4 regions of the Lysinibacillus sp. NPDC047702 genome follow, and region 1 is predicted to be linked to each of the others. Evidence: predicted binding sites of a transcription regulator. Region 1 holds the regulator's gene; each other region holds the start of a gene.
The links. Region 1 encodes LexA, which represses DNA repair genes until DNA is damaged. Its sites were predicted from a motif close to CGAACATATGTTCG; they were not measured.
Positions count from the first base shown of each region.

Region 2: a site for LexA is predicted at 3,486-3,499, ahead of ruvA (Holliday junction branch migration protein RuvA). Genes of this name have one in related genera too.
Region 3: a site for LexA is predicted at 5,902-5,915, ahead of recA (recombinase RecA). Genes of this name have one in related genera too.
Region 4: a site for LexA is predicted at 809-822, ahead of ACQKIM_RS15450 (YolD-like family protein). Genes of this name have one in related genera too.

Region 1 is NZ_JBNNMG010000057.1:14,602-22,882, forward strand. It holds gene ACQKIM_RS21215 (type IV pilus twitching motility protein PilT) at 1-21, shown strand, start outside; gene ACQKIM_RS21220 (type II secretion system F family protein) at 18-1,223, shown strand; gene ACQKIM_RS21225 (type II secretion system protein) at 1,365-1,847, shown strand; gene pilM (type IV pilus biogenesis protein PilM) at 1,952-2,929, shown strand; gene ACQKIM_RS21235 (PilN domain-containing protein) at 2,926-3,516, shown strand; gene ACQKIM_RS21240 (hypothetical protein) at 3,516-4,205, shown strand; gene ACQKIM_RS21245 (prepilin peptidase) at 4,263-5,015, shown strand; gene ACQKIM_RS21250 (gamma-glutamyl-gamma-aminobutyrate hydrolase family protein) at 5,047-5,769, shown strand; gene ACQKIM_RS21255 (DUF4303 domain-containing protein) at 5,879-6,376, opposite strand; gene lexA (transcriptional repressor LexA) at 6,495-7,112, opposite strand; gene yneA (cell division suppressor protein YneA) at 7,277-7,591, shown strand; gene ACQKIM_RS21270 (YneB family resolvase-like protein) at 7,588-8,253, shown strand.
Region 2 is NZ_JBNNMG010000012.1:13,557-21,837, reverse strand. It holds gene ACQKIM_RS08590 (hypothetical protein) at 1-771, shown strand, start outside; gene ACQKIM_RS08585 (transcription repressor NadR) at 821-1,354, opposite strand; gene ACQKIM_RS08580 (LysM peptidoglycan-binding domain-containing protein) at 1,497-2,561, shown strand; gene ACQKIM_RS08575 (phosphotransferase family protein) at 2,752-3,429, shown strand; gene ruvA (Holliday junction branch migration protein RuvA) at 3,542-4,162, shown strand; gene ruvB (Holliday junction branch migration DNA helicase RuvB) at 4,181-5,185, shown strand; gene queA (tRNA preQ1(34) S-adenosylmethionine ribosyltransferase-isomerase QueA) at 5,204-6,244, shown strand; gene tgt (tRNA guanosine(34) transglycosylase Tgt) at 6,302-7,447, shown strand; gene yajC (preprotein translocase subunit YajC) at 7,646-7,909, shown strand; gene ACQKIM_RS08545 (DUF421 domain-containing protein) at 8,055-8,281, shown strand, end outside.
Region 3 is NZ_JBNNMG010000007.1:50,285-58,565, reverse strand. It holds gene yfmH (EF-P 5-aminopentanol modification-associated protein YfmH) at 1-952, shown strand, start outside; gene ymfI (elongation factor P 5-aminopentanone reductase) at 952-1,680, shown strand; gene ACQKIM_RS05550 (DUF3243 domain-containing protein) at 1,725-1,982, shown strand; gene ACQKIM_RS05545 (DUF3388 domain-containing protein) at 2,209-2,997, shown strand; gene ACQKIM_RS05540 (helix-turn-helix domain-containing protein) at 3,023-3,940, shown strand; gene pgsA (CDP-diacylglycerol--glycerol-3-phosphate 3-phosphatidyltransferase) at 3,988-4,566, shown strand; gene ACQKIM_RS05530 (competence/damage-inducible protein A) at 4,584-5,840, shown strand; gene recA (recombinase RecA) at 5,998-7,059, shown strand; gene rny (ribonuclease Y) at 7,765-8,281, shown strand, end outside.
Region 4 is NZ_JBNNMG010000031.1:31,315-39,595, forward strand. It holds gene ACQKIM_RS15445 (M15 family metallopeptidase) at 1-725, shown strand, start outside; gene ACQKIM_RS15450 (YolD-like family protein) at 843-1,115, shown strand; gene ACQKIM_RS15455 (YolD-like family protein) at 1,132-1,470, shown strand; gene ACQKIM_RS15460 (hypothetical protein) at 1,525-2,247, opposite strand; gene acnA (aconitate hydratase AcnA) at 2,887-5,592, shown strand; gene ACQKIM_RS15470 (DUF6612 family protein) at 5,786-7,327, shown strand; gene ACQKIM_RS15475 (TIGR03943 family putative permease subunit) at 7,518-8,281, opposite strand, start outside.

The sequences.
Region 1 (8,281 bases):
AATGCGGGGGAATATAGTTGACCGTATTTCGCTATAATGGGCGCACAAAAGCAGGCGTACAGAAAAAGGGTGTTATTGAAGCATCAAATAAACAGGCTGCAATTGAAAAGCTACGCAAGCAAGGAATTAATGCGCGTGAGGTACAGGAATCCACTAGTATTTTACATAAGGATCTTGCGATTGCTCGAAAGGTAAAGCATCAGGACTTTGTTGTCTATTGCCGTCAGTATGCCACATTAATACGTGCTGGTATTTCCGTTGTAGAGGCTACTCAAATTTTAGCCGCACAAACCAAAAATAAAACGTTAAAAAAGGCTTTGCTTGAGGTAGAGGAGGATATTCGGAGCGGTACAGCCTTTTCAGATGCCGCAGCCAAGCATCCAAAGGTATTTCCAATCTTATTTGTAAATATGATGCGTGCAGGAGAGGCTACAGGAAGTATTGATGATACCTTAGATCGACTAGCCAATACTTTAGAGAAGCAGTATAGCATCAAAAAGAAAATAACATCGGCACTTACCTACCCTGCGATTTTATCCATTTTAACCATTGCAGTTGGTTTGTTTTTAATGGTCTTTATTGTACCAACCTTTATAGCTACCTTTAAGGATATGGATTTGGAAATGCCACTGCTGACTGTAATTGTTGTTGGAATTAGTGATTGGCTTATCGCTAACTGGTATTTTGTGATTCTAGCCCTGGTGATGATCGTTGTTGGCTTTAATCTTTTATATAAAAAAAATAAAAACTTTCATTATTCAATCAATATTATGATTTTGCGTATGCCTATATTTGGTTCATTAATGCAAAAAAGCGTTATTGCTCGTATGACGCGAACATTAGCTACTCTCTTTAGTAGCTCTGTACCAATCTTAAATGCCTTAACCATCGTTGAAAAGGTAACGGGCAATCCTGTTATAGCCAAGGTGGTGTTAGAGGCACGGGATAATTTAGAAAAGGGTGGCGCATTATCTGAGCCGCTTGAAAAAAGTTGGCTGTTTCCACCACTTGTCTCACAAATGACCGCAATCGGTGAACGAACAGGCTCACTCGATTATATGCTAGAAAAGGTAGCAGACTTTTATGAGGAGGAAGTGGATCGATCAGTTGATACCCTAAAATCACTTGTTGAGCCATTAATGATTTTAGTTTTGGCAGTGGTAGTAGGGATTATTGTTGCAGCGATATTCCTGCCAATGTTCAAGTTGTACGAAAATATGTAATAGTAAGAATTTGATTAAATTACTAGAATGATAGGCTATCACTAGATCAATATATTATTGCAGTATTGAAATGCTTTTCTTATAAGAAGGAAGTACGTGTTGACACACTTCATATATAAAATATAATAAGGGGGAATTAACATGTTCAAAAAATTAATGAACAAAAAGCTTTTGAAAAATCAGAAGGGTTTAACGCTAATTGAGTTATTAGCAGTTATCGTGATTTTAATGATTGTTGCAGCGATTGCTGTTCCTGCAATCGGAAATATTGTTGAAAACTCTCGTTATAATGCGGTAAAGGCGGATGCTATAAATGCATTGAATGCGGCACACTTGTATTATACAGATAACCCAGGGGGTGAAACTGCTGGAGGAAATAATGTAGGTGATACTACTGGCAGTATTACTATTGAACAATTAAAAAATGCTAAGTATTTAGAATCAGGTGGAAAGTTAGAAGGTATTACAGTTACTATATCTAAGGACAATCCTAAAACTATTAGTGCAACAGTAACTTATAGTGGTAGTAAAAAAGTTACTTTTAGCAGCTCAACAATTACCTCTATTAACAAGGACCCAAATAAAGGAAGTGGGGCAGGTGGATATACTATAAATAAAGAATAGTCCTCCCAACCCCCCCAGAAATGCTCACTAACCGCATTTCTGGGGGGGAAATGGATGACTAATTAATTCACCTATGTAGCAGCATAAAAAGGGGGTCTTTTCACATGTTGAAGAGAAAGAAAAAATCGTATGTGTCCCTCGAATTGAAGGATTATGTTCTTCGTGCCATTGTGGCGGAAGGGCCTGATCCTTCACGTTGGCGGCATTATGAGCTGCCATTAGCACATGGCATTCTTGAAAATGGCATTATCCATGATGAGGTCGCTTTATTTGAAGCAATGAATCAAGAAGTGGTGAAATGGGTTGGCAAAAAACAGTTGGCTCGTATGTTTGTGCCGGATATGTCTGTTCTTTTGAAAAGCTTTGATGTGCCCCATGACCTGAAGCAAGAGGAGCTTCGAGGCTATGCCGAAATGGAGATTGGGCACTCAATTCATCTACCATTTCACGAGCCACTTATTGATGTTTATGATGCTGATCCGCTTGATGGTAAGGCACAATTATATGCCGCGCCCTCCGAGGAAGTGAATAAAATTGTGGCGATGCTCCTCGATATTGCGTTAGAACCAGAGGCAGCGGATATCCGTGCACTTTGTAATATCCGTTTATTGCATTATTTACAGCTACTGGAGATGGATAAAACCTATTTAATTGCAGAATGGTCTATTAATGAGCTATCTATTAGCATATTTTCACAGGGCAATGTGGAATTTTTACGCTATCAATCAATTGATACGAATATGGAGCAATGGGAAAGCAAGGCACAGAGCGAATATAGCTATGACTTTCAATATAATGGCGAGCTAGAGGATTATCGGATGATTGTTATGGATCAGGTGCTGGAAATTGATCGTATGATGAACTTCTTCCGCTTTTCTTTGTATAAGGGAGAAAAAACGGTTGATGAAATCATTATTTTAGGGGACAATCCTTTATTACCTACCATTAGTGAGTTTTTACGTGCCAATTTAGGTGTTCCATTAACGGAGTTAAATGATCAGATGCTTCAAAAGAAATTTCCGCAGTTTACAAGAGCGTTTTCCTCCTTGCTTGGACTAGCCTTGAAGGAGGTTAACGGATGATTCCAGAAATTAACCTCATACCGAAATTAGAGAAGCGGAAAACCTCGCCATTGTTGCTTTATATGATTCTAGCTATAATTCTTATTATTTTAGCGTTTATGACCTATCTATTTTTTGATGCTAGGGCAGCGTTAAAGGATTTATCAGCAGAAGAGCGACGCTTAGTGGAAAGGCAGGAGCAGCTACAAAATGATATCGCAACAAAGCAAAGTCAAAATACTGGCTCATTAAAGCAATCTGTTCACTATGTACAAAGTGTTGCTTATCCCGTAACGCCATTAATTGATGAAACAAATGCACTGCTACCAAGCCCAAGCTATTTACGTAGCTATTCATTTGGTACGAACCAAGTAACAATTGAGGCGGATTTTGAAACTATGACAGCTATTTCAAAATACGTCGAGCGTTTATTAGCAAGCCCTTATTTTACAGATACACAAATCGGCTCCATCACTAATTTTGACATTGAGCTAGGGGAGCAGGACAAGGACTTACCTGCGGAGGAAAAGTTTAAGCAGATGCCACGTTACTCAGTTTCCATTACAGCTACTATTGACTTTATGTATCTGGTAGGGGGACGAAGCTAATGACGAAATACCTAAATAGTAAAAATTCAGGCATACTATTGCTTGTCCTGTTGATAGCCTCCTTATTGTTTGCTCTCTATTATTATGTTATTTTGCCAAAGAAGGATGAGGTACGGGCGAAGGAAGCTAGTATTCAAAGCCTGCAAACGGAGATTAAAAGCTTAGAGCAATCCCTTACCTCCTTTGATGAGCAGCTAGAGGTTCCGATGCAGGAAACTTTAGAAATGCAAAAAAAGGTGCCTAGTGTAAGAGCGGTTGAGCAGGTATTGAGAGATATGGTGGAAATTGAAGAGGTGACAGGTACGCGCATGGAGTCGCTAACCTTTAATAATTATGATGAGCCTGTAGCGAATGCCAATGTGGATCAAACGAATACAGTTGCTGAGGCTGAGGCAAAGGTCAATGAGGAGAATCAAGAGAATACGGAAACTCCACCTGTTTCTACGATTGCCCAAGAAAACATTCCAGCAGAGCTGAAGCTAGTAACCTTTACCTTTGATATTGGTGCCTTAACATTTGACTCAATGGTGACCTTTTTAAAGGAAGTGGAAAAGCTTGAGCGTGTTATGAAAATTGATACGATTAATATGACCATCCCTGGTGAGCAAGAAAAGCTAGATAAAGAGGCGGATAATACTATTAAGGCTACTGTACAGATTACGACGTTCTATTACGAGGGACAAGAATAAAGATAGGCGCGCATACTTTATATGTATGGGCGCCTCTTAGTTTAGGAGGACATAAAAATGGAAATGGCTTATACCGTGACAGTATTTATTTTTGGGCTTGTTTTTGGCTCTTTTTTTAATGTGGTCGGCTTACGTGTACCAGTAAAGGAGTCCATTGTGCGACCACCATCACATTGCACAAATTGTCAGAGACAGTTAACAGCCCTTGATTTAGTACCTGTGTTGTCCTATGTATGGCTAGGAGGCAAATGCCGTAGCTGCGGACAAAAAATTTCTTGGATTTATCCTTTCATGGAGCTTATGACTGGGGTTTTATTTGCATTTGCCTATTGGAAGCTAGGCTTTACTGTAGAATTTTTTGTAGCCATTTTATTAATTTCATTACTTGTTATTATTGTTGTATCGGATTTTGCCTATATGCTTATTCCTGATAAAGTACTGCTTTTCTTTCTACCATTGCTCTTTATAGGACGTGTGCTTTCACCGTTATCACCATGGTGGGACAGTGCGCTGGGTGCAGTTGTTGGCTTTGGCATATTATATAGTATTGCTGTGCTGTCCAAAGGCGGTATGGGTGGAGGAGATATTAAATTATTCTTTTTACTTGGGCTTGTATTGGGCACATTAAATGCACTCTTAACGCTATTTATAGCCGCTGTAATCGGGATGATTGTAGGCATTATAGTGCTAAGAATACGGCAGCAGGGCAGAAAGACCCCGATACCATTTGGTCCATCCATTGCTGCTGCGGCTATAGTTGTCTATTTTTATGGAGATGCCTTAATGAATTGGTATCTTGGGCTATGGTAAGGAATAACTTACAATCTTGGAGGGGATAACAGTGAAGCCAGTTATTGGCATAACGGCCTTTGTGGAGGATGATTTGTCAGCAAGATTAAATGCTGCCTATAGCAACAGTGTTATTGAAGCAGGGGGCATTCCGTTAATTATTCCACTTGGTATAGAGGAGGATGTTGCACAAACTTTGTCGTTGACAGATGGATTATTGCTATCAGGAGGCTGTGATGTTCATCCATTTCTTTTTGATGCAGAGCCAGCACCTAAATTAGGGAGGGTACACCCTGAAAGAGATTCCGTAGAGCTTGCTTTAATCGAGGCAGCTTTTATTCGAAAGATGCCGATTTTTGGTATTTGTCGTGGTATTCAAATATTAAATGTGGCTCTTGGAGGCAATGTCTATCAGGATATGGAGAGCGAATATCATAGTAAAAAATTATTGAAGCATATGCAGCAGGCGGCTCGGGGCGTTGCTACTCACTATGTTACAGTTACACCTGATACATTATTAAACAGAATCACCGAAAAAGAGAAAATAGCAGTAAATTCCTTTCATCATCAAGCAGTTAATGTATTAGCTGAGAAATTAAAGGTTGCTGCCAAATCCAGTGATGGAATTGTAGAAGCGATCGTACACGAGGATCACCCATTTTGTCTGGCGGTACAGTGGCATCCAGAGGAGCAGGCGATGGCAGGAGATGAAGCATCAAAAAAAATATTTACTGCTTTTATAAAGGCAAGCCTGAAATTCAAATTAGAGGCATAGTGCTTGCAAGGAATCCATATTAAAGTGGATTCTTTTTTTGGTAAACCTCCAAAACAAAAGGAAGATGGCGAAAAATCTCCTTCGACATCTTCTTGCTTTATAGGGATATTTAATGTCCCCAATTACGCACAAAAGCAGGAAGCAGGGGATGAGCAGGATTACAACGCTTTGCTGACGATAGCTCCAGCATTTCCTCTTCATTATCATCAGTCACCGAAATAAAAACAAAGATGCTTTCGTCAATAATGCCCTCCTGCTTCAATTCATACATCGTATCACTCATTGCTTGATGAAGCATTTCTTTATGTTCAACAAATTTTTCGTCTTTGATATGCAATATAATATCTAATAATTCACGACTTACCTTTTCGAGCATATTCGTTTCATCGTAATGTAAATATTCATCCTTTAAAAAGCGATAATCTTCGGGATCGTCCTCATAGTTTTGACCAATTTCAATAAGTGATTTTTCAGTTCCCATTGTTAAATAAAGGCTGCCGCAATCACCATCTGTCACTAGAACAGCCGCATAAATTTGTTCATCGTTTAAGGAGCTATACATTGTCGTATAAGCCTCTTGCACAGCTTGCTTGATTTTTTGTTTCAAATAGACGCACTCCCTATGTAAATTGTATTTTGTTCTATGTCTAAAATTAAGAAAAAGAGGTATATGCTCATCGGGGAACATATCATCCTCTTAAAATCATCCATTAATTTTATATTTTTTATTGTACACGACGATAAAGGCCTACAACTTGCCCTAAAATAGAAACTTGATCGACAATAATTGGCTCCATTGTGGAGTTTTCAGGCTGTAAACGGAAATGATTTTTTTCCTTAAAGAAACGCTTAACCGTTGCTTCATCCTCTTCTGTCATAGCCACGACAATATCCCCGTTATCTGCTGTTGATTTTTGCTTTACAATGACTAAATCTCCATCTAAAATGCCAGCTTCAATCATGGATTCACCCATAATTTCTAGCATAAATAATTGATCCTCGCTTGTCCCATATGTATCTGGCAGCGGGAAATACTCTTCGATATTTTCAATAGCTGTAATTGGAGAACCTGCTGTAACCTTCCCTACAAGTGGGACGTGAATAACATTTTGCTTTTGAATAGAATCTTCTGGCTCTAAAATTTCAATGGCACGTGGCTTCGTTGGGTCACGGCGGATAAAGCCCTTTTGCTCTAAACGAGCTAAATGTCCATGAACCGTTGAGCTTGAAGCAAGTCCAACTGCTTCGCCAATTTCACGTACAGATGGCGGATACCCCTTTGCACGTACTTCTTCTTTGATAAAGGCTAAAATGTCCTCTTGTCTTTTCGAAACTTTTTTCATGATTGCTCACCTCTTTTTTCTTTTATTTCTACTTATTAGATAGTATAGCAGAATGCGAACACTTATGCAAACATAGGTTCGAAAAGTGTTTGACAAAAACATTCGTTCGCACTATTATAAGAACATACATTCCGAACAAACATTCTTGAAATGAGGTCATAACGATGAATTGGTTAAAGAAAAATCCGCATATCTCCATTTTATTAGGGGCTTGCCTACTATTTGCAGGATACCTTTACATAACAGATCCTGGTGAGGTGACTTACAAGGAAATACAAGTGGAACATGGTGATAACCTATGGTCGTTAGCAGAGCAATACCGTGGTAAAATGAGTAAGGAAGACTGGATTAACCTTGTAAAGGCAGAAAATGAATTACCAAATGTTCAAATTGTTGCTGGTAAATCATTAGTCATTCCAGTGGTGGGAAACCAAGCCAATCCCATAAACTCTATTGAAATAGCGAGAAATGAACCATGATAAATAAACAACAATCAGCCGTCATCTATTGCCGCGTGAGTACAGAAAAAGAGACACAAAGTTCCTCGCTGGAGCGCCAGCAGGAAGAATTAACGCATTATGCCAAGGTGCAGGGCTACAATATAAAGGGCATTTATTTAGATCAGCATAGTGGCTATGATGTGGAGCGAGATGGCTTACTTGAAATGCTTGATTTTATTAAAGAAGAGGAAATTAATGCGCTATTTGTCCAGGATGAAACACGCTTAGGACGTGGTAATGCCAGAATGGCGGTGCTGCATTTATTACAAAAAACAGAAACAGATGTTTTCTCCATGCGAGATGCAGGCCCTGTACAATTAAATGAAATGGATACGATGCTGCTCGAAATATTAGCGATAGTAGAGGAATACCAGCGCAGAATCCATAATGCTAAAATACGACGTGGTATGCGTCGAGCTGTTGAAAAGGGCTATAGACCTGAAAACAATTTATCGAATCGTGGAAATCCAAATGGGCAGGAGCGTAAGGAAGTACCGATTGAGGAAATTATTAAGCTTCGAAACAAAGGCTTTACGTTTGAGGAGATTGCCATGACACTTCGAGGCTTAGGCTTTGATGTTAGTAAGGCAACAGTACATCGAAGATATCGGGAGCATCAGGAAAAGTTGAAAGGTGATTAAAGTAATGTCAGTGGGAGTTTTGTTATCC
Region 2 (8,281 bases), on a different contig from region 1:
GATATTCAAAAGGAGATTAAAAAAATTGCACCAGCAATACAACTGAATAAAGAAAAAATAAAGATACTTTTTGTGGAAAAATTACAGAACAATGAACCAGATTTCCTACATATGTTTCAAGATGATGTCAACAAAATAGAAGAATTTGCAATGTCATTAATCGATATGGTTTTTGGAGCTGTGATGCAAGAATCTTTAAAACAATTTATCCCATCCATAAAACCAATCGTACATCAGTACCAAAGCTTGGGCCTTTTACCAGACCATTATAAAAATTTAGGTAAATATTTAATAATTTCTATTCGCGAAGCATTAGAGGAAAGTGTTACACATGAAGAAATTATTGCTTTTCAATTAATATTCTATCGATTAGCAGAAATAGCCACTCGGTTAGAAAAAAATGACTACAAAAAAGTGAAAATAGGTATGCAAACTTGGTTTTTTAAATCATTTCGTGTTGTAAAAAAAGTACAGGAAAGCGATTTAGTCGTGTTAATTTATATTGTACCAATAGATGGTACAATTGCACCTATAGATGGAACAGATAACTATGTTTCAGTGCGTTTAACAATGCTGAATGAAGCACCTTCTCTTCAAAAAAATTTCCCACTAATTGAAAAGACAGGTCATAAAGGATATGTAATGACCATCAGTCGAAGTGCTAACATCCAGAAAAATGATCCCCTGACGGATTATTTATTTAACCAGTTAACTGAAGGGGATACAATTGAGATTACCTCACCAAAAAGTAATAAAAAATATAACAGATAAAAAGCAGCTGCTAGTCTTTTTGTAGAGAAGGCTAGCAGCTAAGAAAATACTATTGATCTGCAATTAAATAGCCTTTATTTTCTAATGTACGCTCAATCAAATTTAATATTTCTGTTGAAGGTGCAGAAATAACATGTAGATGTGTACCTCCAGTGAGCTCGGATAAATAGCTTGCCTGTGTTTCGTTAATACGTTCAATAAATTGTTTAACCTCATGCCGATTAGATACCATGAGGGACGCAGTAATTTCACCATAAATTGGATGTTCAACGATAACATTTTTTACTGTGCCTCCACAGTCAACGATGGTCATCAGCTCATCTTCAGCATCCACTGATGTATGGAAACAGGGGATTGTCCGTTCTACAGTATGCTGCAAGTGTTCCTGGTGCATATAGAGATAGCCTTGGCTAGTTGCAATAATAGGCTCATTTCTAGCCTTTAATAATGTCATATCATTGACAATGACTTGTCTAGATACATTGGCAAATTTAGCTAGGTCTGTGCCTGTTATAGGTGTTGTACTATTTTTTAATTGTGCCAGAAGATACAATCTGCGCTCCTCGCCTAACATTTTTTTCATAAGAGATCACCTCTGCCTGTAATAAAGGAAGCAGTTTTCCTTAAAGCCTAGTGTACCATGAAGCATTTCTAACATGCGTGAATTTTTTGTATCCAAATGAAACATTGAACATATGATACGTAGAGAGGAAGGGAGGAAAACATTGCGTATTCATATTGTTCAAAAGGGAGATACGTTGTGGAAGATTGCCAAGGAATATGGCGTTTCGTTTGAAGATTTAAAGAGACTGAATGCCCATCTTGCTAATCCAGATTATATTGTTCCAGGCATGGAAATCATTTTGCCTGAAAAAATAAACAAAGAACCGCATAGAGAAGGGCATAGAGAAGGGCATCGAGATGGGAACAGAGAGGGACATAGAGAAACAAACTGGGGAACACATAAAGAGGGACATAAGGAAACACAAATGCACAAAGAATCACCTACAAAGCCAGTTAAAGAAAGTGTTAAAAAAGAGGTACAAAGACCAATGCCACCACCTGTTGTGGTGCCACCACCACCGATGCCAGAACCACAGATGATACCAATACCTTATCCAATGCCGATGCCAATGCCACAACAACCGATGTTTGTACCACAGCCTGTAGAGCTAAGCTGGCACCAGCAAGTAGTTATGCCGCAGATAGAGCAAACACAAAACGTTGCTCCACCACCAGTACAAATTCAACCGCCACCTGTTATACAACCAGCACCGCCACCGCCAATGCCACAACCAATTTATATCATGCCACCACAAATGCCAGCAGTACCACATTGTTCTAGCTGTCATCAGCCAGTTCATCATCATATGTGGTGGCCAATGCCAATGCAGATGCCAATGCAGATGCCAATGCAGATGCCGATGCAAATGGAGCCACAAGTAGAAGCCTATACAATGCCACAGCAACCAACATCTTGTGAAATGAAGGGTAGTCATGTAGCTGGAATGGAGAATTTCTTAGAGTCAAGCACATCACCGTTCTTCCAAAAACCTGAAGCATATACGCAGCCTCAGTTCCAACCTATGCCAGAGATGAATATGGGGCAGTCTTGTGGTTGCAATGCTCAACCAATGATGCCGAATTGGCAAATGGACCCATGTCACTGCCCACCGCCATGCCCACCACCGCCACCATGTCCATCGGCTTGCCCACCGCCATGCCCGACATGTGGACCATGGGTGTCACCGCACTTATACCCAGGCGGGATGACGCCTTATCGATGGTGAAAAAGCATATATTATTGAGGAGTTAAAGCCTAATATTTGGAAATATAAATATCGCTCCAAAACCTATTTTGTCAAACGTGCAAAGCAATTAGAAATAACAGAAAAGGTAAAGGCAATCCATCGACAGCTTGGACGGCTTACGCCTTCGTTAATTTTGCCTATAGTGAAGAGTGATGATGAAAATTTAATTGTGCAAGTATGGCAAGAGGATAGCCACAGTGCTAATTTTACTCATAAAAAGGACAGAATAGAATCTCTTAAGCTATTAATTGCTTTACATGATACCCATAAAAAAATATCCTGGAAAAAAGTACCGGGTTTACACACTTATTCACAGCTTTTAAAATGGCAAATGCGTTATCTACGTTTTAAGAGCAGACGCAATGAATTCCGCGCTTTTTTAACAAAAGAAGAAATAGATCAAATTTTACACTATAGTGATAAATCCTTACAGTTAATCTCTATGGAGGATGTACCCGAAAAAGATATTACACTTTTACATGGAGATGTTGTACATCATAATTTTTTAAGGTGCTCTGATGGCGAATTAAAGTTAATTGATTTTGATTTGGCACATCTTGGAGAAGCAGATGATGAATATATTTTATGGTTACATCGGGTATTACCAGCGGTAGATTATGACCTTACTAAAATTTTTTCAGAGCTACCAGAGCTGAAACGATTAGATAAAAGAAAGCTACATCGTTTAAAATATCCAAATGAACTATTACGAGAATGGCTTTTTGCAGTAGATTTACCATTAGAACAGCAGCTAGTATTTTTAGATTATTTAGTACCGTTTACAAAACGTGCCCTCACATACTGGCCAAAATTGTGGTACGATATTGATAGAATGATGAAAAAATGACCGTCTTTTGGCGGTCATTTTTGTGTGGGTGCAACTACTATACTATTTCTTATAGTCGAGCATTCGTTCGCTATATGCTATAATCGAAGACGATGAATGTGAGGGATTATAGATGTATGACTATTTAAAAGGACAAATAACACGTATTACCCCTGAGTATATTGTGCTAGAGCAGCAAGGAATTGGCTGGCAGCTAAACACACCGAATCCATTTGCGTTTAGAACATCAGCCCTTGAACAACAAATTTTTGTACACTTACACGTACGTGAAGATGCGCAAGTTTTATATGGTTTTCCTAATCTGGACCAACGAGAATTATTTCGTAAGCTCATTTTAGTTTCAGGAATTGGGCCAAAAGGAGCGTTGGCTATTTTAGCTACAGGTAACCCACAGCAGGTAATTAGTGCTATTGAAAGAGAAGATGAAACTTTTTTAGTAAAATTCCCTGGTGTAGGAAAAAAAACAGCACGTCAAATGATTTTAGATTTAAAAGGCAAGCTTGGTTCCATACTGGACACAATTGAATTGCCTAGTACTGAGGATGAGTTACCACTGTTCGGTGTAAACCCGTATAAACATGAGCTGGAGGAGGCAATTCTTGCTTTATTGGCACTTGGTTATTCTGAAAAAGAGCTTGAAAAAGTACGTCCACAGCTTGAGGAAAATGAAAAGCTGCAAACGACAGATGCCTTTATGAAACAAGCGTTACAATTGCTACTTAAGTTGAAATAGTGAAAGGGGGAAAAGTACATGTCTGAACGTATGATGGCTAGTGAGGCAGGCAGCTATGATGAGCAATTTGAATTATCTTTAAGACCCCAGCGATTGGCACAATATATTGGACAGCATAAAGTAAAGGAGAATTTACAAATTTTCATTGAAGCAGCAAAGCTTCGTCAGGAAAGTTTAGATCATGTGCTATTATATGGACCTCCTGGACTTGGGAAAACGACACTAGCTGCTGTTATTGCCAATGAAATGAATGTCAATGTGCGCATGACAAGCGGACCTGCAATCGAACGTCCTGGAGATTTAGCAGCTATTTTAAGTTCATTAGAGCCTGGAGATGTACTATTTATCGATGAAATTCATCGCTTGCCACGTGCTATTGAAGAAGTACTTTATCCAGCCATGGAAGATTTTTGCTTAGATATTGTTGTTGGTAAAGGGCCTGAAGCACGTTCTGTCCGTCTTGATTTGCCACCATTTACGCTCGTCGGTGCCACAACAAGGGCTGGCGCATTATCGGCACCTTTAAGGGATCGCTTTGGTGTACTGCTGAGGTTAGAGTATTATGATGATACATCACTTGCTGAGATTGTCGTGCGTAGTGCACATTTATTTGATGTGGAAATTGAGCAAGTAGCAGCAGGTGAAATGGCTAGACGCTCGCGTGGAACACCTCGTATAGCAAACCGCTTGTTGAAGCGGGTGCGAGATTATGCACAGGTGCTTGGAGATGGTATGATAACAGAGAATCTTGCAAAGCAAGCATTAGAGCTGTTACAGGTCGATCCTAGAGGACTTGATCATATAGACCATAAACTAGTAACCAATATGATTGAGCGCTTTAAGGGAGGTCCTGTAGGCTTAGATACATTAGCTGCATCCATCGGTGAGGAGCGGATTACAATAGAAGATGTCTATGAGCCGTATTTAATGCAAATTGGCTTTATCCAGCGTACTCCACGTGGAAGAGTCGCTAGTCATTTAGCCTACGAACATTTTGGATATGATTATCCCCAACAAACATAGAAGAAGGAAGTTTTTTTCATGCGTGTAGAAGATTTTGATTTTGAATTACCAGAGGAGCTTATAGCCCAAACGCCGCTTGTCGATCGAACAGCTAGCCGATTAATGGTTGTGACGCCAGGCTCAAATGTAGTGGAGCATCATCATTTTGCACATATTTTAGATGAGCTACATGCTGGTGATTGCCTTGTGCTAAATGATACAAGAGTACTGCCAGCGCGTTTAATGGGCATAAAAGAGGAAACAGGTGCCCATATAGAAGTATTGTTATTAAAGCAAATGGCTGGTACGGATGAATGGGAAACACTTGTGAAGCCAGCAAAGCGTGTAAAAGTCGGTACAATTGTCACATTTGGAGATGGCTTACTGACAGCTACTTGTACAGGAGAGCTTGATCATGGCGGACGTACATTTGAGTTTAACTATAATGGGATTTTTTATGAAATTTTAGAACAGCTTGGTGAGATGCCCTTACCTCCATATATTCGCGAAAAATTAGAGGATAAGGATCGATACCAAACCGTCTATGCTAAAGAACGAGGCTCAGCTGCAGCTCCAACAGCGGGACTGCATTTTACAGAAGAATTACTGAAACAAGTAAAGGCAAAAGGTGTGGAGGTTGTCTTTATCACGTTACATGTGGGACTCGGAACTTTTCGACCTGTCAGTGTAGATTCCATTGAAAATCACGAAATGCATGCTGAATTCTATAGTGTGACAGAAGAAGCTGCTTCAACGATTAATCGTATAAAGCGTAATGGTGGCAAAGTGATTGCAGTTGGGACAACTTCTACACGAACACTAGAAACTATTGGCTCTAAATATAATGGAGAAGTGCGAGCAGAACAAGGCTGGACCTCTATTTTTATTTACCCAGGTTATGAATTTACAGTGGTAGATGGCTTAATTACAAATTTCCATTTGCCGAAATCTACCCTTGTCATGCTTGTTAGTACGCTTGCAACAAGAGAGACAATTTTAAGTGCCTATCATCAAGCTGTAGAGGGAAAATATCGCTTCTTTAGCTTTGGTGATGCTATGTTTATTCGTCCGAAGAGATAATTAAGGATAAAATCGGAGTACTGTTTTTACTTCAGATAAGAGAGGAATATTTATTTTATGACACAACCAGCAATTCGTTATGAACTACTTCATACTTGTAAGCAAACAGGAGCACGTCTTGGTATCGTGCATACACCACATGGCTCCTTTGAAACACCGACCTTTATGCCAGTAGGGACGCAAGCAACCGTTAAAACAATGTCTCCTGAGGAGCTAAAGGAAATGAATGCAGGTATCATCCTATCTAATACGTACCATTTATGGCTTCGTCCAGGCAATGATATTGTCAAGGAAGCAGGGGGCCTGCATAAATTTATGAACTGGGATCGCCCAATTTTAACAGATTCAGGTGGCTTCCAAGTATTCTCACTTAGTCAATTCCGAAAAATTGAAGAAGAAGGGGTTCACTTTCGCAATCATTTGAATGGAGATAAATTGTTTTTAAGCCCAGAAAAGGCAATGGAAATTCAAAATGATTTAGGTTCAGACATTATGATGGCCTTTGATGAATGTCCGCCATACCCTGCAACTTACGACTATATGCTACAATCTGTTGACCGAACAACTCGTTGGGCGAAGCGTTGTAAAGAAGCACATAACCGTCCAGAAGAGCAAGGGCTGTTTGGTATTATTCAGGGTGGAGAATATGAGGAATTACGCCGTCGTTCAGCAGAAGCATTAGTCGAGCTAGATTTCCCAGGATATGCTATTGGAGGGCTGTCCGTTGGTGAACCAAAGGATGTCATGAATAGAGTTTTAGAGTTTACTACACCATTAATGCCTGCAAATAAACCACGTTATTTAATGGGGGTTGGTTCACCTGACTCATTAATCGACGGGGCAATTCGTGGTATTGATATGTTTGACTGTGTACTGCCAACACGTATTGCACGTAATGGTACACTAATGACTTCTGAAGGACGTTTAGTAGTGAAGAATGCAAAGTATGCTCGTGATTTTGGCCCAATTGATCTGAATTGTGATTGCTATACTTGTAAAAATTATTCACGTGCTTATATTCGACATCTTATTCGTACTGAGGAAACGTTTGGTATTCGTTTAACGTCATACCATAACTTACACTTCCTATTGAAATTAATGGAGCAAGTACGTGAGGCAATCCGTGAAGATCGTCTAGGTGATTTCCGAGAAGAGTTTTTCGAGAAATACGGCTTTAATGGCCCAGATGCTAAAAACTTTTAATTTTAAGGCAAAAAGATATGCACAAAAAATAGTCAAAAGATAATGTGAATCACTGTGAATAGTGTATATTTCTAGCAAAATATTGTCTATTATAGAAAAAATATTAGTAATATAGAAAATTTTTGGGCTTGTCCATCGCTTTTTAATGGTGGAATAGTCTATACTAAAAAAAGTGATAATGGAAAGGGGGCAAGAATTATGAATTCGTATTTACAATTTATACCGATAGTGTTGATGTTCGTTGCAATGTGGTTTATTTTAATCCGCCCTGCTAAAAAGAGACAGCAGGAAACACAAAATATGCAGAGCAATTTGCAACGTGGAGATAAAGTAATTACAATAGGTGGCTTACATGGTGTGATTGATTCGATTGAGGATACAGCAGTAACATTGAAAATCTCAGAAAATGTACGTGTAAAATTTGATCGTCAAGCAATCGGACGCATTGTAAGTGAAAAATAACTAAACTTCGATTTAAAGGTGTTGTCCAACATAAATTTGGATAATGCCTTTTGTATTTCTTATCGCCATTTCAATTATTTTTGACTAAGCATTTCTGTATAAAATGCAACATACACGGTCACCTTGTTAGTATGGGGGTGACTGTATGGAAGAATATTTAATTATTATTTTTAGAACATGCTTTATCTATGTGTTTATTCTAATCATTTTTCGTTTAATGGGTAAACGTGAGGTTGGTGAATTATCTGTCATCGATTTAGTGGTATCCATTTTAATGGCTGAGGTTGCCGCATTTGCACTTGATGACTTTGAAACTCCTTTAATGCATGCCGTTTTACCAATTATCATGTTGTTTTTTATTCAAATAGGAAG
Region 3 (8,281 bases), on a different contig from region 1:
AACATTACTAAATTTTGTGCAAGAGCCTTATTTTACTGAAGCAACGGTCAATAAAGAAAAGGGCATTATTGGACAGGAAATTACCATGTATGATGATCAGCCAGATTGGCGTCTATACTTTGGTACGATTGAAAATATGTATCATACACACCCAGTAAAAATTGATATTGCTGGTACTATAGCGTCGATTGACGGCATTACCGCTGATCATTTATATACGTGCTACAATACTTTCTATCATCCAGCTAATATGCTTCTATTTGTTATTGGGGCTGTTGATCCGAATGAAATGATGGCATTTATTCGCGAAAATCAAAATAACAAGGATTTTCCTGAGCCAGCACCTATTCAACGCTTCTTTGATCAGGAGCCGGTTGAAGTGGCAATTAAAGAGCGTACATTGAATATGGATGTACAAAAGCCGAAGATGTATATTGGTTTAAAAGCAAAAGATACAAATCTTTCTGGGCGTGACATGTTAAAGCATGAGCTTTCTGTTCAAATTGCGCTAGAGCTTATTTTTGGCCGTACCTCAAGCTTTTATGAGCGTGTTTATGATGGAGGTTTGATTGATGAAACCTATGCCTTTGATTTTACGTTAGAAAAAGGCTTTGGCTTTGCTATGATCGGCTCTGATTCAACGGAACCGGCTGCATTAGAGAAAGCTATTAAAGAAGAACTAGCAAAGTATGATGAAAAGATACAATTTGAGCCTGCGGATTTAGAACGAGTAAAACGTAAGAAAATTGGATTCTTCTTACGTGCATTGAATTCTATTGAATTTATCGCTAACCAATTCACACGCTATTCATTTAATGATATGAATTTATTCGATGTCGTGCCTGTATTAGAGGAACTGACGATAGAGGATTTGAAAAAAGCATTTACTTCGATTCAAGGTGAATCTCAACAAACTGTTTTTAAAATTTTACCGACAGAGAAGGGCAAGTAGTGAAGAAATTTGCCCTTGTACTAGGGGCATCAGGGGAGATTGGCCGTGCTATTTGCCACAGTCTAGCCGCAGACGGTTGGTCTATCTATATCCATTATTCGAATAACGAGAAGGCTGCCCAGGATTTATTACTTTCCCTCTCAGAAAATTTTCCTGCACAGGAGTTTATACTTGTGCAAGGAGATTTTTCAAAAGAAACGGGCGCTGAGTCAGTTGCTTCACAAGTTTTTACTGTGCAGGCAATTGTTTTTTCAAGCGGTCAGGCGCATTATTCTCTCCTTGAAGATACGACAGTTGATGATATGGATGCTTTATGGCGTGTCCATGTGCAAAATCCTATGCGTTTGACAGCATTGCTTTCATCTAAGCTCCGAGCCCATGACGTCAGCTATGTGCTTTTTATCGGTTCTATTTGGGGAGAAGCAGGCTCTGCTGGTGAAGCACTGTATGCTACGGTAAAGGGCGCTCAGCATGCTTTTGTAAAGTCCTATGCCAAGGAAGCCGCATTGTCACGAATTCGTGTGAATGCAATTGCACCAGGATTTATTAATACTTCGATGAATAGTCATTTAAGTAAAGAGGAGCTTAATTACATTCTAGAAGACATTCCGTTAGGTATTATAGGAGAAACTACAGATGTGGCTGAGATGGTGCGCTTCTATCTTTCAGGAAAAGCAGATTATGTTACCGGACAAATAATTCGTTTAAATGGTGGTTGGTACATATAATATTCTTTTTTGCACATACTACATGTGTAAAGGAGGAGGAACATATGACCATTTTAGAAAACTGGCAAAAATGGACATCGTTTTTAGGGCAAAATGTTATGCAGGCAGAATCAACTGGTATGCCAAAGAAAATGATTCAGCAAGCAGCTGTACAAATTGGCGAATATTTGGCGACAAATGTCGACCCTAAAAACGAACAAGAGCGAGTGCTGTCGGATTTATGGGGCGTTGCCTCTGAAGATGAAAAAGAAGCGCTGGCGAATTGTGTCATTAAGCTTGTTCAAAATAAGCATGTGCAGTAAAAAAAAGAGGAGAGCTTTCTCCTCTTTTTTCTATACCAAAAACATTCTTTCTATCGAAAAGGGAACGTATGTAAGCCTATTTAGTGAGCTTATAAAAAAAATAGTAAGTTTTTAAAAATAACGAGGTATTTCCATGTATTCTAACTTTCCATTACATAAAAAATCAGCTATGATGGAACTTATAAAGGATTTTTTACGTTAACTAATAGGAAGGGAACGAGTGTGTTTGAGCGATTGGTACTTTGAATATGAAATTCAGGTGAATCGCCCTGGATTATTAGGAGATATTGCTTCACTTTTAGGGATGCTTCGTGTCAATATTATTTCAATTAATGGTGTCGATGAGGATCGACGTGGTATGTTAGTGCATACAGACAATGATGAGGCAATTGAGCGTTTTCGTACAATTGTTTCGACAATGGAACATATTAACGTAACCAAATTTCGACAACCTAAACTCCGTGATCGTTTAGCTATTAGGCACGGTCATTATATTCCTCGAGATGCAGATGAAAAAAATACTTTCCGTTTTGTACGAGACGAACTTGGTATCTTAGTTGACTTTATGGCTGAGCTTTTTAAAAAAGAGGGGCATAAGCTCATAGGAATACGTGGTATGCCTCGTGTTGGAAAAACTGAATCGATTGTTGCGGCAAGTGTATGTGCTAATAAAAAGTGGATTTTTTTGTCGTCTACAATGATTAAGCAAACTGTCCGGAATAAACTCGCTGGTGATGAATTCAGTGACAATAATATTTTTATATTAGATGGCATTGTGACACGTCGCTCTTCTGATGAACGACATTTACAACTAGTGCGTGAAATGATGAATATGCCTTCCATTAAGGTGGTAGAGCATCCAGATATGTTTGTTCAGCACTCAGAATATAAGATAGAGGATTTTGATTATATCATTGAACTACGTCATCACCCAGATGAAGAAATCACTTATGAAATAATGGAAAAAAATCATATGATGTCCGAATCCGATTCATTTGGAGGATTTAATTTTTAATTTGATATTAAAGTAGGTGTTATGAGTGGCAGAATTAGGGACTCGTCTAAAAGAAGCGAGACTGTCTAAAGGCTATAGCTTAGACGATTTACAAGAAATAACGAAAATTCAAAAGCGTTATTTAGTAGGAATTGAAGAGGGCAATTATTCGATTATGCCTGGTTCGTTTTATGTACGAGCCTTTATTAAACAATATGCAGATGCTGTTGGGTTAAACGCAGAAGAGCTTTTAGAAACCTATAAAAGCGAGCTGCCAAGTACACCGAACGATCAGGTCAGCCAGTCCATAACGAATAGCCCAAGCAGAAGAAAAGTTACAAAGGGCCCTTCCAATAAAATGATGGAGGCAATGCCGAAAATAATTGTTGGCTTATTTATCATTGTCATCATTGTAGTAATTTGGGTTTTAGTGCAATCTAAAAATAGTGCAGGAACAAATGATGAGGACAATAAACCTTCAGAAATAGAATATGATTCAAAAGTAAAACCAATCGATAGTGAAAAAGAAAAAGCAGATGCTGAGAAAAAAGCTGAAAATGACAAGAAAGATTCAGCAGATTCTAAGGATTCAACAAAAGAAGAAACACCTGATGAAAACCAAGCTGAAGATGTTAAACAATCGATTTCAGCGGGTACTGTAGAAGCGGATGGAGCTACAACTTCTTATACGTTAACAGGAACAGACACACTTAAAATACGTATTGAAGTGTCAGGTCCTACATTCGTCGGTATTCGTAATCAACAGAAACAAGAATTACTAGCAAATCCAGACGTATATAATGCAGGAGAAGTGGTAGAATTTGATGCAACTTCTCAAAACTATGTTCGCATTCGCTTAGGTAATTCACAACAGGCTAAGATATATATTAATGACGAGCTGTTAACGTATGCACAACAAATCGTAACGCAAAACATCGTCATCAATTTCAATAAAGAACAGTAGTCATCTAATGATGACTACTTTCTTTCATCATGAAAGGTGTTAGAAAAATGAACATTCCAAATAAAATTACCATCTCTCGAATCTTACTTATTCCGTTTTTTGTTATTGTAATGATGTTTGATTTTGGCTGGGGAACAATGTCACTATTCGGTGCAAAGATGCCTGTTCATCACTTTGTAGGTGCCCTTATCTTTATCTTTGCTTCAACAACTGATTGGGTGGATGGTTATTATGCACGTAAGTATAATCTTGTGACGACATTTGGGAAATTTTTAGACCCGCTGGCTGATAAATTACTTGTTTCAGCGGCTTTTATTTTAATGGTGGAGCTAGGTATGGCGCCTGCTTGGATCATTATTGTCATCATCAGCCGTGAATTTGCTGTAACAGGTTTACGTTTAATATTGGCTGGTGGAGGAGAAGTCGTAGCGGCAAATCAGCTTGGCAAGATTAAAACATGGGCACAAATTGTTGCTATCGCGGCAGCACTTTTACACAATACAATCTTTACGCTTATTGGTATTCCATTCGATATAATAATGTTATATATTGCATTGTTCTTCACATTATGGTCTGGATGGGATTATTTCTATCTAAATCGACGTGTTTTACTTGAGTCTAAATAAGAAAGGTCTTGTGGATCATGAATGCTGAAATTCTAGCAGTTGGCTCAGAATTATTGCTTGGTCAAATTACGAACACAAATGCGAAATTTATTTCTAACCAATTGTCTGAGTTGGGGATTAATGTGTTTTATCATACAGTTGTTGGAGATAATTCCCAACGTTTAGATGAGGCTATAACGGTTGCAGAATCTCGGGCAGATTTAATCATCTTTTCTGGTGGGCTTGGACCTACAAAAGATGATTTAACAAAGGAAACAATCGCACGACATCTTGATGTTTCACTTGAACATGATGATGTCGCCCTGACTTATATTGAGCAATTTTTTGCTAAACGAGGTCGTCCAATGACTGAAAATAATCGTAAGCAGGCATTAGTATTAGCTGGTAGTGAAGTTCTGGCAAACCATCATGGAATGGCACCCGGCATGATATTAACAAAAGGTGGACGCACATATATTTTGCTGCCTGGACCGCCAAAAGAGCTTGAGCCAATGTTCCAATTTGAGGCAAAACCAAAGCTCGGTGCGTTGTTAAACGCTGGAGGTGTTATTGTCTCTCACATTATGCGCTTTTATGGTATCGGTGAGGCAGAGCTGGAGGTTCGTGTTCAAGATATTTTAGATACACAAACAAACCCTACTGTTGCACCTCTTGCTTCAGATGGCGAAGTAACCTTGCGTGTAACTGCTAAAGCGGAAACCGTGCAGGAGGCACAGCAGCTAATTGCAACAAAGGTAGCTGAAATTCAAGCGCTTGTCGGTGACCATCAATATGGTGTAGATGATGATTCTCTTGCCTCTAAGACAGTAGAAATGTTACTTGATAATCAGTTAACTATTTCTGCTGCAGAAAGTTTAACTGCGGGGTTATTTCAATCAGAGCTGGCAGAAATTCCGGGAGTAGGGAATGCACTCGTTGGAGGCGTTGTAACGTATACAGAAGAGGCAAAAATAAGACAGCTCGACATTTCTAAACAATTACTAGATACACATGGCATTGTCAGCAGTGAATGTGCCGCGGCTATGGCTAGCGCTGTAAAGCAAAAATTCGGTACGAATATTGGTATTGGTTTAACAGGGGCAGCAGGACCAACAGCACATGATCACCAACCAGTAGGAACAGTTTGGATTGGTATCGCCATTGATGAGGAACCAATCACGTATTTACTTCATTTATCAGGTATGCGTAATACAAATCGACTTCGTGCTGTAAAGTTTACCTGTCATTATCTAATGCAACTTTTGGAAGAAAGAGGATACACCAAACGCTATTAAATAGAAAAAATAGGAATTTGGGTAGAGGAAATTTACTCAAATTTTTATTTTGAAGAAAAATCGAATAAACGTTCGCTTTTTTCTTGCGTGTTCTCTCAAAAACAAGTATAGTAGAGATAGAGAAAAACAGTGAACAGTTTTCGAAGGAGGAAAATGAATGAGTGATCGTAAAGCAGCCTTAGAACAGGCGTTAAAACAAATTGAAAAGAACTTTGGTAAAGGTTCTATTATGAAACTTGGCGAAAAAACAGATTTAGAAATTGCTACATCATCAAGCGGTTCACTAGCACTTGATGCTGCATTAGGTGTTGGTGGTTATCCACGTGGGCGAATTATTGAAGTTTATGGCCCTGAATCATCAGGTAAAACAACGGTTGCTCTCCATGCGATTGCAGAGGTGCAAGCAGCTGGAGGACAAGCAGCATTTATTGATGCTGAGCATGCATTAGATCCAATCTATGCACAAAAGTTAGGTGTTAATATTGATGAACTACTATTATCTCAGCCAGACACAGGTGAACAAGCACTTGAAATTGCTGAAGCATTAGTTCGTAGTGGTGCGATTGATATTATCGTTATTGACTCGGTAGCAGCATTAGTGCCAAAAGCTGAAATTGAGGGAGATATGGGTGATTCCCATGTCGGTTTACAGGCACGTTTAATGTCTCAGGCATTACGTAAGCTTTCAGGTGCTATTAATAAATCGAAAACGATTGCCATTTTCATTAACCAAATACGTGAAAAAATTGGTGTAATGTTTGGGAATCCGGAAACAACACCAGGCGGACGTGCTCTTAAATTCTATAGCTCTGTTCGTTTAGAGGTTCGCCGCGCAGAAGCCATTAAACAAGGCAATGATATTATGGGGAATCGCACAAAAGTGAAGATTGTGAAAAACAAAGTTGCACCACCTTTCCGTACAGCAGAGGTAGATATTATGTATGGAGAAGGGATTTCAAAAGAAGGTGAAACAGTTGATTTAGGTGTTGAACTTGATATCGTTCAAAAAAGTGGCTCTTGGTATGCTTATGGTGATGAACGTTTAGGACAAGGACGCGAAAACGCAAAACAATATTTAAAAGAAAATCCTGCCGTTATGGAGGAAATCGCTAATAAGATCCGTTCCTCTTATGGTATCGCTGCTACTTCCTACACAATCGCTGCTCATGATGAGGAAGAAGTGGATGAAGAATTAATGCTTCTTCTTGAAGATAAATAATTTAAATGCATTGTTCCTGCTCTAATTTGAGAGGGAACAATGTATTTTTTTGTCTATATTCCATATAAAGGTGGGTATACTCATAAAGATAACATCATGCATTGAGTGAGGGTCTAAAAATGTATCCTTAGCACTGTTTATTCCTTATTATGTAAAATAGGTAAATGTAAATCTAGTGTAAAAGTATTAGGAAGTTTATTCACCTATTGGTTATCAATTACTTTTTTCTGGAGAGGGGCGAACAGGTGCCCGACTATCCTTGACAGAGCTTAAGGCTAGCTATACAATTAAATATGTATAATTTCTGAATTATGACTTTAAATAGGCAGTACATTTTATCTTCATTCAGTAGAAAACTCCCACCTCTGAAGGTGATGAGATGAATGGGATGTGGTTCCTTTTCAGTGAGTGTTTAAACATCTACTGAAATAGAGGAACTCAGTCTAAGAATGCCACGTCCTGTGGCAACGACTGAGTGACCAACATCATGTTGGCCCAAAGCCTCCGGTGAATGTTACAGATTTTGAAAGCAATGAATAGAAGGATGTTTGCCTAAAACCTTCGCATCCTGCGAAAACGGCTAACGGACCTTGCATCCTGGCAGGCATAGGCCAATTCAAAATCCGGACGTAATTACGCCAAGGCGAAATTGATGTATGCGCCGACTGAAACTGTATTACCCAAATAGCAAGAGGAGGTGTTCATATGGATGGAATTACTATCATCTCCGCTTTGCTTGGAATCATCGTTGGTGCCGCTGTTAGCTATATCTACATGAAAAAAGTGAATGACTCAAAAATCACTGGTGCTAAACATGTTGCTGAAACAATCGTTGAAGAAGGAAAACGAGAAGCGGAGGCATTGAAAAAAGAAGCACTACTTGAAGCCAAAGATGAAACTCACAAATTTCGTACTGAAGCTGAGAATGACATTCGTGAACGTCGTTTAGAACTTCAAAAACAAGAGAACCGTTTATTGCAAAGAGAAGAGAATCTTGATCGCAAAGATGATGCTCTAAATAAGAGAGAAGCAGGCTTAGAGCGTAAAGAACAAGCTCTTGCCGAAAGACAACAGCATATTGAACAGATGGAAAGCAAAGTGGACGAGCTCGTTGCCTCGCAAAAAGCAGAGCTAGAAAGAATTTCTGCTTTAACTAGAGATGAAGCAAAGACTATTATCTTAGGGGAAGTAGAAAAAGAGCTAGCAACTGACATTGCTGTGA
Region 4 (8,281 bases), on a different contig from region 1:
TAACAACAACGTGTCGTGATTTGGCTGAGTTAACGCCTGCTGCACAACTTGCTTGTCGACTTTTGTTTCAAGAGTGTGTAAAGGTTGGTATTGATGACATTTTTATCACTGAAACTTTCAGATCACAAGCACGCCAAAATTATTTGTATGAGCAAGGTCGTACAAGACCGGGTTCAAAGGTCACTTGGACTCTAATAAGTAATCATACATCACGTAGGGCTTGGGATATTGCTGTAGCACCGCCTAGAAATTTATACGATATTTCCACTTTATCAAAAGTTGGAGCAATTGCTAAAAAGCTTGGTATTACGTGGGGAGGATATTGGTCATCAAGTAATTATGATGCACCACATTTTGAGATTCCGACAAACTGGCAAGTTCCTGCAGGTTATAAGTTAGAAGGTACTGTAAATATTCCTTCTAATAGTAAAATGAGGGTGCAATTGATCGTTAATGATAAAGAACAAGCTCTTGAAGGTGTCAATGATGGTAAGCTATACCGAGTGCAATCAGGAACCTTTACAACACAAGCCCAAGCAAATGCTGCTAAACAGGCGTTAGCAAGATACAATATAGCTAATCCTGATTACGTGCGTATTGTTCAAGATGGCGATAAATGGCGTTTTATCACTGGTTCATATAAAACACAGGCAGTTGCCAATAATGCAATTTCTGAAATGAAACATCTTGGCATTTTAGTATATGCTGAGTCCATTTTGGCTTAACAAAAAGACCAGGTAATCACAAAAAAAGTGAGCCTGGTCATTTTTTTATTGCTAAAAAAGGAACGTTCGTTCTATAATGTATACAAACGAATGTTCTTACTTTGAGGAGGCGTAAAGATGGCAACTAAAACAAAAACACCAGCAAAGAAAAAAGAACCAAAGCACTTAGAACGAGATGAATTTGATTTAGAAGAAATCGCATACGCATTAACTGAAGCAATGAATGAATCAAAGTACAAAGCCTTTTCGGTCTATAAAAAGGATGAACCACTCTTAGGTATAGTCACTAAAATGGATGCTAACACTAAATTAATTCACATTAAAGATAAGTACAGGATTGTACATAAGGTACATTTTCTTGATATTTTAAGTATTTCTGATGTTGATTAATGGAGAGTGAATTACAATGATAAGAGATCGTGGATCAATGAAATGGACAGCAATGATGCTTCCAGAGCATCTCGAAAAGATTCGAGAATGGAAACAAGAGCAATTTTATGATAAAAAGCGTGATTTGACTGATTGGGAACTAGAAGAGATTGAACAAACAATACAAAGAGCATTTAAATTACGAAAACTAGTTACACTTACATTATGGCATAATCATAATTTTCATGACGAAACAGGATTAGTTACAGGAATGGACCGGCTCAAGAAGGAAATGTTATTAGATACTGATATAGCCATAAAACGTATTTTGTTTGATGATATTCAAAGTGCAAAGTTGTTAGATGTTGACGAATAGATGAAGAAAAGTCACTCGTTTGTAGAGAAAATGAGTGACTTTATTTATCAATATTTATTTTAGTACAGCGTCATTAATCAAAACATTAAAATCATCAATCTTACTTTGGTCTCTTCGAATTACATAATTAGAAATAATACCTTCAACAGTGATCTTTTGACCAAGAGATAAATCAGCGTCTTGTTTTAAATCAACAATTACAAAATTAATAATTTCTTCTGGATATTTCCCTAAAAACCTCTGTTCTTTTTCTTCTTTATGAATTAGTTCATCATACGTAATTTCGCTAAATTTCGAGATGTCTTTATCACCCATATAAATAGTGAATTTGTCTGTCCGTTGAGCTGTAGTGGAACCTTCTCTTCGTTTCTTTTGTCCAATGTTAGAACTTTCAAAGGCAAATTCAGTTATTACACCAGAAGCTGTTGCTTTTCTACCAAGTAAATCAAAGTCATCTTTGAATTGTTTTCCGTTTTTATGACCAAGGACAATCATATCCACCAATTTTTCATCCTCAACTGTTAATAACTTATTTGTAAAATCCGCAATCGTTTTTCCTTCTAAATTTTCATCGATAAACTGTTTGCTTTGTTCTTCTAAGGATATTTCTTTAGCAGTAACCGGTGTTTCTTTTTCAATTTTCTTTTTGTCAGTAGACTCAGCTACATTCTTAGAGTCTGAGTCTGATTTTGAGTCTGTAGGAGTCATAATAAATCCAACGATAAAGATCGCTATTGAAATACCTAAGATAAGACCGCCTTTTGTTTTCCGTTTCATAACAACTCCTGCTATTAACAAAATCGAACCTATAATAATACCTACTATGCTTAAAAGTATGAGTAAGAAGCTTATGTTAATCTCTCCCTTTATGTTATGTATGATAAAAATTTAATTTAACTATACCAAAATTCCCATATTCCGTTAATACTCAAATTTATTTATTAATATAGATAGAGACACAACATATATGACCCTGTTGTGCCTCTGCTATAGAATAAAATGTAATCTTTGATAAAGATTATAAAAATACTAGTTGATGTAAATAATTTTTGATATGATTTTTAATATAATACGTACCTGTCCATAACCATAATAATTAAATATTTTTCACTGGGGCACCATTTCTAAGAAAAACTACAAGTGCCCCAGAAAGTGCCCCAAAAAGTACCCCAGTTAAATACATTTAGATACATTTAGTTAGAAAGGTATAAAAAATGTCCTTCCTGCAAATCCTTCATCTTATGCATATCTATAAAATTAAAAACATCAGGTTAGAAACCAAGGTCATAAGTTATGCTTATCAAAAAAGATAATATTAATGTAATTTACTTATGAATATAAATACGTTATCATGGGTATTGGAGAAAAGTTGCTTTACATAGGCCTTTTCAAAAAGATATTTAGGGGGATCCGCAAATGGCACAAGGTAATTTACACAACAGCCGCGCATCATTCGAAGTAAATGGTAAATCTTACAATTACTATGACTTAGCTGCGATTGAAAAAGCTGGCGTTGCAAAAGTTTCAAACCTTCCTTACTCAATCAAAGTATTATTAGAATCTGTTTTACGTCAATATGATGCGTATGTAATCAAAGAAGAACACGTAAATGAATTAGCAAAATGGGGTAACGGTGCAGATCCAGAAGCTGAAGTACCATTCAAACCTTCTCGCGTTGTATTACAAGATTTTACTGGTGTACCAGTAGTAGTTGACCTTGCATCTCTTCGTTCTGCAATGAAAGAAATGGGCGGCGACCCTAGCAAAATCAACCCTGCTATTCCAGTTGACCTTGTAATTGACCACTCAGTACAAGTTGACAAATATGGTAATGCAAGTGCACTACAAGCAAACATGGACCTTGAATTTGAACGTAACGCTGAGCGTTATAACTTCTTAAAATGGGCTCAAACTGCTTACAATAACTTCCGTGCTGTACCACCAGCAACTGGTATCGTTCACCAAGTAAACTTAGAGTACTTAGCTCCAGTTGTACATGTAAACGAAAATGCTGACGGTACATTCGAAACATTCCCAGATTCAGTAGTTGGTACTGACTCACATACAACAATGATCAATGGTATCGGCGTTCTTGGATGGGGTGTTGGTGGTATTGAAGCTGAAGCAGGTATGCTTGGTCAACCTTCATACTTCCCAATCCCAGAAGTTATCGGTGTTAAATTAGTTGGCGATCTTCCAAACGGAACTACTGCTACTGACTTAGCATTAAAAGTAACTCAAGTATTACGTCAACGTGGCGTAGTTGGTAAATTCGTTGAGTTCTTCGGACCTGGCGTATCTAAATTACCACTAGCTGACCGTGCAACAATCTCTAACATGGCTCCTGAATATGGTGCTACATGTGGTTACTTCGCAATCGACGAAGAATCATTAAACTATATGCGTTTAACTGGTCGTGACGAAGAGCACATCGCGGTTGTAGAAGCTTACTTAAAAGCGAACCACATGTTCTTTGATCCAACATTAGAGCCAGTTTACACTGACGTATTAGAAGTAAACTTAGCTGAAATCGAACCAAACCTTTCTGGTCCAAAACGTCCACAAGACTTAATTCCGCTATCTCAAATGCGTTCTCGTTACAAAGAAGCAGTAGTGGCGCCACAAGGTACACAAGGTTTCGGTTTAACTGAAGATGAATTCGCAAAAACTTCTGTAGCTAAATTTGCTGAAGGTGATGTAGAAATTCCAACAGGTGCTGTTGCAATCGCTGCAATCACTTCTTGTACAAATACATCTAACCCTTACGTATTAATTGCTGCGGGCTTAGTGGCGAAAAAAGCTGTAGAAAAAGGTCTAACAGTGCCTAAATGGGTAAAAACTTCTTTAGCACCAGGTTCTAAAGTAGTAACTGGTTACCTAGAAGATTCAGGTTTACAATCTTACCTTGACCAAATCGGGTTCAACACTGTAGGTTATGGTTGTACAACATGTATCGGTAACTCAGGTCCATTACTTCCTGAAATCGAAGATGCAATCAAAGCTAATGACTTATTCGTAACATCTGTTCTTTCTGGTAACCGTAACTTCGAAGGTCGTGTACACCCACTTGTAAAAGCTAACTACTTAGCTTCTCCACCACTTGTTGTTGCTTATGCACTTGCTGGTACAGTGGATATCGATCTACAAAAAGATTCATTCGGTAAAGACAAAGATGGTAACGAAGTATTCTTCGCTGATATCTGGCCTTCAACTGAAGAAGTTAACGCTGTATTAGGTACTGTTGTTAACCGTGAATTATTCCAAAAAGAATACGAAACTGTATTCACAGCAAACGAAGCTTGGAATGCAATTGAAACATCAACTGAGTCTCTTTACACATTTGATGAAAATTCAACTTACATCCAAAACCCACCATTCTTCCAAGGTCTTGCGAAAGAGCCAGAAGCTATCAAAGGCTTAGACGGCTTACGCATTATGGCGAAGTTCGGTGATTCAATTACAACTGACCATATTTCTCCAGCTGGTGCAATTGGTAAAGAAACACCTGCAGGTAAATATTTAATCGAAAACGGTGTTGCAATCCGTGACTTCAACTCTTACGGTTCTCGTCGTGGTAACCACGAAGTAATGATGCGTGGTACATTTGCAAACATCCGTATCCGTAACCAAGTTGCTCCTGGTACAGAAGGTGGATTCACTACTTACTGGCCAACAGGCGAAGTAGAGTATATCTATGACGCATGTATGAAATACCAAGAGCAAGGTACTGGCTTAGTAGTACTTGCTGGTAACGACTACGGTATGGGATCTTCTCGTGACTGGGCTGCGAAAGGTACATTCCTACTTGGCGTGAAAACTGTTATCGCACAATCTTACGAGCGTATCCACCGTTCTAACTTAGTAATGATGGGTGTTCTTCCTTTACAATACTTAAACGGTGAATCTGCTGATTCTCTAGGTTTAACTGGTAAAGAAGAAATCTCTGTAAACATTACTGATGATGTAAAACCACGTGAAATCTTAACAGTAACTGCTAAATCTGAAGACGGCACAGTTAAAACTTTCCAAGCTTTAGCTCGTTTCGACTCAGAAGTAGAAGTAGACTACTACCGTCACGGTGGTATCCTACAAATGGTTCTACGCGCAAAAGCTGCTGAGTAATCATTTTTTAAGAAACCGATCTCCTTGGAGGTCGGTTTTTTTATATGTCTAAAGGCTCAAAAGTTTACAAATTTTCTACAACTATATATTTATTTATTCAAATTGACCCAACATATAGCAATCTATCATAAATTTGTTTATAATTAATAATGTTATACATACCCTAATGGGATTAGTAGAGGAGAGCAAAATGATGAAAAATAAGAAAAGAAAACTTTATACTACAACTGCAGTTGCATTAGCAGTAACGGCGGTAGCAGCAGTACCTGCATCAGCAGCAAGCCCTTTTTCAGATGTAAGTGAAGACCACCCACATTTTGAAGGAATATCTTCACTTTATACAGCAGGTGTTTTACATGGTTATAGTGATGGTACATTTAAACCATCCCAAGCAGTAACACGTGGTCAAGTTGCGAAAATACTTGTTAATGCTTTCGGACTTGCAACAGCGGATACAGCTTCTGTTGAAAAGCAAAACTTTAAAGATCTAAACAAATCAAATGAATACTATGATGCTATTAAAAAGTTATCAGCACTTGGTGTGGTGAAGGGGTATGATGATCATACATTCCGTCCATCCGAAACTGTGACACGAGGACAAATAGCTGTGATGATTGCACGAGCATTAGACTTAGATGCAAAAGGTAAAAGTCCGTTTGTGGATGTTCCAGAGACTAGCTCCTACGCTAACGCTGTGACAGCACTATATGAGGCAGGGATTTCAACAGGAATTTCAGCTACAGAATACGGTGTCAATGAAAAAGTAACACGTGGTCAATTAGCTACCTTGATTGTCAATACATTGACAGCAATGTCAACACCATCAACAGAGCCGACAACACCACAGCCTAGCTTAACATTAGAAGAAGTATTTAATAAATCTCTAGCTAAACAACAAGACGTGAAAAGCATGAAAGCTAGTATGACGATGACACAAGCAATAGAAGTAAATGATGGAAAAGAAACATTCAAAACAAACACAAATAGCAAAATGTCAATGGATGTAGTGGTTGATCCAATGCAATTTTTCATTGAGGGAACAATTGCTATGACAGAGCCTGAAAGTGGCGAAAAAATGGAGATGCCATTAAAAATGTACATGACAGCTAAAGATGGAATGTATATGTATGAGGCAACACAAGGCGCATGGCTTAAGTTCCCAACTGATATGTATGATGCTATGCTTGAACAAGCAGGTGTCCAAGCAAACGCAGCTGACCAGCTTGAAATGCTAAAAGACTTTGCAAAAGACTTTACATTAAAAGAAACAGATGATGCTTATGTTTTAACACTAAATGCAGATGGTGAGAAATTTACAAAACTGGTTAAAGACCAAATTTCAACTTTATTACCGATGTTGGAAGCAGGAAATGCAACAGCAACAAAAGATTCAGCAGAGGTACAAGTGGGGACAACAACAAAAGATTCAGCTGAAGTAGAAGTAGGGGCAGATGACATTTTAGCTTCATTGAATAATATGTCATTTGACAATATAAAATATCAATTAACGATTGATAAAAAGACATTCGATATGAAAAACATTGAAATTGATATGACTTTAGCAATGAATATGGCGGATGTAAAAATGAAAATTAACCAAAAATCAGCCATCACATATGATGCATATAATACACTTTCTACGATTACTATCCCACAAGAAGTGCTAAAAAATGCAAAGGATTTATCAGAATTAACAGCGAAGGAAATGGAATTAGTTTCTTCAATCAATAAATAAAACTGAATGCATTTAAACTGTTAATATGATGGCAGTGGATTTATTCCTCTGATCATAATGACAGTAAAAATGGACTAAGAAGTAGCCATCTAGTATCGACATAGTCGGTGCTAGGTGGCTATGTTGTTTAGAAGGGGGATTTGCCTTGGATGTGTAAAATACATGAAGAAAGTGGTGGAAGACACTTGATTTACATACTAATAAGAATATCTATAGGATATAAATAAGGTTCTTCAGGTATTTTTATTTCTTTCCATTTATTAATTTTAAGCAATGGAAGTTCAACATTATTATAGTACCCAATATCAATAATTCCTTCTGCTTCAATCCACGTATCTTCTTCTAGGTTGCTTGCTTCTGGTATCTCTGACAGAAAACCAACGATGCTTGCATCAGCTACACAATGTGTAATTAAGAATCTAGAAATCACTAACTGATTCTGTTCAAAATCATCTTCTTTCAATACAAATCCACTTATATGAATGCTTTTCCCTTGATAGTTTAATAAGTTATTATTAATGTCCTCATAATAAATGGAATATACATAATCCGTCATTTCAACCAATGGATTTTTGGCAAGTTGTTGTTTCAACAACTCATATTCTTTTTTTGGCATTTCCTGTTTTTTTTCCAATAAGTTTGGATCAACAGAGTGTCCTTCAGTGGAATCATTCAACGTTGCTACGTCCTCATCACCAGTAAGCGCTTGTGATTGGTTGGTCATCATAATCGTGGCTCCTTTTTTTTCTGCAATCGAAGCATCTAAAACCTTGGTTGGCATGCCTAATCCAGTGACTATAGGGATGATAAGGATAAAATAGGACACCCCCTTTTTTATAGAAAGTGATGTATTTTCCTGTTGATGTGAGCAACATCCACATGTAATATGATATGAAGTACTTTGATTTGAAAAAGTAAAAACTCTTTTTAGCTGTACTACGAATAATAATAAAA